One region of the Staphylococcus sp. NRL 16/872 genome, then DNA from elsewhere that is predicted to be linked to it. Evidence: predicted binding sites of a transcription regulator. Region 1 holds the regulator's gene; the other holds the start of a gene.
The links. The regulator LexA, encoded in region 1, represses DNA repair genes until DNA is damaged. The targets are predictions, from matches to a motif close to CGAACATATGTTCG.
Positions count from the first base shown of each region.

Region 2: a site for LexA is predicted at 2,352-2,365, ahead of addB (helicase-exonuclease AddAB subunit AddB). Genes of this name have one in related genera too.

Region 1 covers NZ_CP119327.1:1,512,826-1,515,970, reverse strand. Annotated here, with positions in the region: gene guaC (GMP reductase) at 1-35, shown strand, start outside; gene MT340_RS07590 (CAP domain-containing protein) at 60-1,076, shown strand; gene lexA (transcriptional repressor LexA) at 1,305-1,928, opposite strand; gene sosA (DNA damage-induced cell division inhibitor SosA) at 2,071-2,304, shown strand; gene MT340_RS07575 (DUF896 domain-containing protein) at 2,587-2,829, shown strand; gene tkt (transketolase) at 2,929-3,145, shown strand, end outside.
Region 2 covers NZ_CP119327.1:1,921,386-1,924,530, forward strand. Annotated here, with positions in the region: gene addB (helicase-exonuclease AddAB subunit AddB) at 1-2,320, opposite strand, end outside; gene lepB (signal peptidase I) at 2,445-3,014, opposite strand; gene lepB (signal peptidase I) at 3,029-3,145, opposite strand, start outside.

The sequences.
Region 1 (3,145 bases):
ATTCAATCTTCAATGGGGATAGCGATAGAGGTTAATTATTAAAGTGGCAGGTGTGACTTATTAAAAAGTTTCTTTTATTTTCATTATTATTGTTGTTCGTTATTCTATTAGTGCCACTTAATGAAAGCCAACCACTCATTCATTTACAAAATAACGTTAAAGCAAAAGTTCATAGTTGGATGAATGGGGACGCTAGTGTTAAAAATAATTCGTTAAAAGTTCCGAAAGATCAGGAATTTGCAATTAACAATATACAATTAAACACTTCGAAAAATAAAGTTGAACGTCAATTAGGTAAGCCTAAACGAGTGTCTACAAATGAATATGGGTTAAAATGGTTTACTTATTATGATGGTAATTATAATAACTTTGTCATGGTAAGTTATATTGATAATAAAGTTAATGCACTATATAGTAATCAAAATATTATTACGTCAAAATCGAAAATAAAGTATAATACGCCTAAAGATGTTGTTGAAAAGCGGTTGGGTGAACCGATAAACGAAATAGTTAAAGGTAGATATCGTTTTGAAGTGAAAAATGATGAATACGATGTCTTCCATCAAGACCATGTTTATTCAACTGTCTTTTATGATAAACATAATAATAATGGTGTAACAGCACTATTACAAGTAAGTGAGGCAATGGAAAACCGATTGTCCCAACAATACGGTGCGCCTTCTTCCACTTTAGAAAAAAGTTATGAATATCAAAATTATGATTTTGTAAATGCCGAACGTAAACAACATGGCTTAAATACGCTAAGTTATTCAGACAGTGTTTCTCATACAGCAAGAAAACATAGTGAAGATATGGCTAAGAATAATTACTTTGATCATACCGATTTACAAGGAAATTCGCCTTTTGATCGTTTGCATGAAGATGGTATTACATTTGATGCAGCTGGAGAAAATTTAGCGTACGGTCAAACAAGTAGTATCTTTGCGCACGAAGGGCTGATGAATTCTTTAGGTCATCGTAAAAATATACTCAACACCAATTTTACTACGTTAGGTGTTGGAGTAGATTTCAATAATGATCGTCAACCATATTGGACTGAAAATTATACAGGATAATGGTTTAAATATACAATGTTTGGGGTATCTTTTTATTGATAAGGAAGTTGATATTATGACAACTAATACTCAAAATAAAAAAGACATTCTTGATAAAGTAAAAGATATTTTAAACAAAAAAGAATCAGTTAAACAAAAGAACTAGAGCTAGCTTAAAGCTAGCTCTAGTTCTTTACTTTATATATATATATATAAGAGAGATAGTTAACTTAAGAAAACAAGTGCTACTTATAATTCTCTATAAAGACCTATTACTTTACCGATAACAGTGACGTTATCTAAATATATAGGATTCATAGTGCTGTTTTCTGGTTGTAATCTATAACGATTTTTTTCTTTATAGAAACGTTTTACAGTAGCTTCATCATCTTCAGTCATTGCTACAATTATATCTCCATTTTCTGCAATTGTTTGGCTTCTAACGATGACTTTGTCTCCATCTAAGATGCCAGCTTCAATCATACTTTCACCAATGACATTTAAAATAAAGATATCACTGTTATGAGTAGATGTTAAATGCTCAGGTAATGGAAAATATTCTTCAATATTTTCTACAGCAGTGATAGGTACGCCAGCTGTAACTTTACCAATTACTGGAACATATATTGTTTCTTCCATGTTAATAGAACCATTTGATTGTTCACTTACAATTTCAATTGCTCTCGGTTTAGTCGGATCTCGTTTAATATATCCTTTTTCTTCTAATCTTGATAAGTGACCATGAACGGTAGAACTGGAAGCTAAACCGACAGCTTCTCCGATTTCACGAACACTTGGTGGATATCCTTTGACTTGAACTACATGTTTAATGTAATCATATATTTCACTTTGTCTTTTTGTTAATTCTCTCATATATAGGCACTCCCTATGTTTATTTAATGTTATTATAGCATTATTTTTTCTTTAAAACAAACATTTGTTCGTTTTTGTATTGACTAGGAACGTCTGTTCTGTTAAAGTATAAATACAAACAAACGTTCTAGGAGTGTAATCAATGATTAATAAATATACTAGTAATTTTATAAGCAATGTTGTTGTAATTATGGTTTCTTGCATAGTTTTTCTAGTTTTCTTCATTAGTTTATATCATAGCTCACAAACGGAACAAACGTACGAAATTACAGACCATACTATTTCTAAAAAAGCTATGTTAAATAGTGACGATAAGAACATAAAAGATGAAAATACAGAACAAACAGATTACAAAGTGTTCGCATTAGTTCAATAAAATTTCAAAATGTTGGCTGATGTTATATATATAAATTTTCAAAGCATAAATTTCTCATCCAATTCGACGAGGTATTTATGCTTTTTATTTTAAGAAAGTATTCAATGTGAAAAAGAATGTTGAAAGAGTATTAATATTTATCCTATGAGATATGTAACTTAAGGTTTTGGTAACTTGTTAAAATAGAAATAGCTTTTCAAAAACTTTTTTAACCTACATTTTTTTGTTATATTTTATAAAGTAATTATTAAAAATATTATATTTGAAGAGAGAGTGATTGCCTTGACTAAAGACAATTTAAATATAGATAGAATTAATGAATTAGCTAAAAAGAAGAAAGAACAAGGATTGACTGAAGCTGAAGCAAAGGAACAGTCTAAATTACGCAAAGCTTATTTAGAATCATTTAGAAAAGGATTTAAGCAACAAATTGAAAGTACTAAAGTAATAGACCCAGAAGGAAACGACGTAACACCAGAAAAATTGAAAAAAATTCAAGAAGAAAACAAAAATCACAAAGGCTAAATTATAAGGCCTAAACCCCTAAGCTTAATTCCTTATCAAAAACAATATATTTAAGTTATAATATAACAAAGATTATTTAGTAGAAGGGAAGTATTATAGATGTTTAACGAGAAAGACCAATTAGCCATTGATACTATTCGTGCTCTAAGTATTGATGCAATTGAACAAGCAAATTCTGGGCACCCAGGTCTACCTATGGGAGCAGCTCCAATGGCTTATACTTTATGGACACGCCACTTAAACTTCAATCCACAATCAAAAGACTATTTTAATAGAGATCGCTTCATTCTTTCAGCAGGACATGGTTCGGCTTTAC
Region 2 (3,145 bases), 410 kb from region 1:
TGGCGTTAATCGTCTTACCATATAAAGACGTCGCTAAATCTCCCTCTAATTGCACCGTTTTATTATCATATGTTAAAGCCGTTAATAAATAATTTAATCCTTTGTTTAAAACATCATTATCACGCATAACTTGATATGCATCTAACCATACATCTGCCACCATTTCATCTTCTAACCAAGCTTTGAGCGCTTCGAATAACACTACTTTTGTTTGGTGAGGATGTTCCATAAGGGTTAATGGATGCGCGTTATGTTCATAGTGGATATTAGTTACTTCCAAACCATTAAATAATGCTTGAATTTGATTTAAGAACGGACTTTTTTCTTTTTCATCCCCTTGCACACCCATTAGACTGTAAGAGAAAGTCAACTGTTCACAGGCACGTGTCATAGCAATGTAACAAACAAAAGCTTCATCCATTTGTAAAATGTCAGACGTAGGACTTAATTCTACACGTGTTTGTTGTTCAAACACTTTCTTTTCCTCATCCGTAATTAAACTAGATGAAGATACCGGTTGAGGCATCGTGCCATCATTCATTCCTACTATATAGATATGTTTTTTATTATCTACTTTAGCCAAATCCATCGTACCGATACTCACTTGGTCTAATGTTTGAGGTATCATTAAAAATTCAAGCTGTTCTAAACCGATATCAAAAACTTCTAAAAATCGATTCAATGTCATTTCCTCTTCATCAAAGACAATGACTAAGTCATCTAATATCTGAATTAAACCGTTCCAAAGTTGATCGATTTCTTCAGCTGCTTCATGGTAACCATCGACATCTAATTGATCTCGGTGAGCCATCAAATATTTTGGTACATCAAATGATTCCATTGTTTCGTAGAAGGCAGTTGCAAACCCTTTAACATGTGTTGCGTTATTCATTGCTTTTTCAAAACGCAATATTTTATCAATCATGTCATTTTTCAGTTGAACTACTTGTTCAAAAGTTGCTCGTTCTTCTTCAGTTAACTTATGTTCTTTACGACCCATTTTTGTAAAATTATCAATACTAAACAACTTTTCATCTAACCAACGTTTACCATAAATGCCACGTTCAACAACAAAATTTTCCAATAGATCAATTAGATAATCACTATTTTTAAAATGATTAGATAAAATATTAGTCTTAAATAAACGCATCATCGGACTTATATTCCAATTGGTTTGAATGACTTCAAGTAGCGAACGTACCATTTCCATAACAGGATGATGTGTCATAGGTTTCTTGGTGTCAATACTAAATGGAATATCGTACTGTGGTAAAACAGAATCGAATAAATAAGCATAGGATTCATCGCGATATAAAATAGCAATATCTTGGTATCTAAATTGATGATCACGTGCATCTTTAATTATTTGTCGCGCTATTTCATTAACTTCTTCACGCATACTTGAAGACTCTAGAATATGAATATGTCCTTGATGTGCAACCGGATTGATCTGTAAGGCATCAAATTGTTGTTCTAATTGCAGTAAGTCTGGATTATTAAAGCGATATTGTTGCTTAAAATGGGCTTGATTTAATTCAATATGTAAATCATTGGCTATCTCTTTTAAATGTGTTACTACTTCGGATGGCTTTCTGAATAAACTGAAAGGATCTTCATTGCCATCCGTTGTAAGAAGAACTGTCACCTTTTTAGCATGTTGTACTAATGCTTTAATAATTTGATACTCAAGTGTCGAAAAGTTATGAAAGCCATCTATATATATTTCTGCACGTTTCAGCCATTTAGATTGCGGTATGATTTGAATAAATTGATTCAAACTATCTTCGGCAGTTATAAATTCTCCATTTAAACGTTCCTCAAAATAACGATATATGAGTGCAATATCTTCTAATTTATGACGTGTTCTCGTTTGAATTTCGTTCTCTTTCAAGAATAAATCCAAATGTTCAGGTGTGACAGAATATTTTTTAAAATCTTGTATTTGTTCGCTCAATTTCTCACTAAAGCCATAATAGTTCACTTGTGATTGATATAATTTAAGTTCTGATTTATGTTGTTGTACAAGGTCATAAATCATCATCTCTGTACCAGCTTGAGTTAATCGTTCTTCAGTTAATCCCCCAACTTCTTGAAAGATTCTATAACTTAATCGTTCAAAGTGTAAAACTTCAGTTCTTAAACTGCCATTTAATTCCCTATCTTTAACAAATGATTGTTCTAATTGAAACGTATTTTGTGTAGGTGCGATTAAAATAATTGGATCACCTAATGGGTCTTGTTTCATTTGTCTCTTAATATTGTTAATCATTTGATGTGATTTACCAGTACCTGCTCTGCCAAGATAAGCATTCAATTCCATTATTCCCACTCCTTTAATGTTATTTTAACATAGAACATACGTTCCCTAAAGTGATTTATAACTCTTCTCATAAAAATAAAAGCGGAGTGAAATTCAAATTAATGAATTCTACCCCACTCACAATTTACTTATTATCTGGATTGAAATTAAACTTAAAGTCATTTAAAGGCCAAAATCTAAATGAAACTTTACCGACAATTTGGTTCTTGTCAATTAAACCAAATGCACGGCTATCTTTACTAACTTCTCGATTATCTCCAAGTACTAGATATTTGTCTTTAGGAATAACATTAGAATTTGGATTCGCATTTGTTAAATCTTTGGTTTCAAATGATCCTGTGATATATTCGCCTTGTTTACGCTTTTCATTATAATCTAAATAAGGTTCATCTACTTTTTTACCATTGATATACAATTTGTCATTTTTATATGTAACATTATCTCCAGGTACACCGATGACACGTTTTACATAATCATCTGTTTTATTTGCGTGAAAGACAATGACATTTCCTTTTTTCACGTCTCCAACTTTATATCCTAAAATATTTACCATGACGTGTTGACCATCTTTTAATGTTGGATCCATTGAGTCGCCTTTAATTGTATATGATTTAGCGACAAAGTTGACCATTACCCATACAAGTAATACACCTATCGCTATAGCGACAATCCATTCGATTATTTCTTTTTTCAAATATAACACCTCATCTACTTGTTAAACTGATAGGTAAATTCTTTAAATGGATAATATTTCAAACTTACATCGCCAACAATGTCTTTGTCCTTGATTAAGCCATAAGTCCTTGAATCACTTTTTTTATCCCC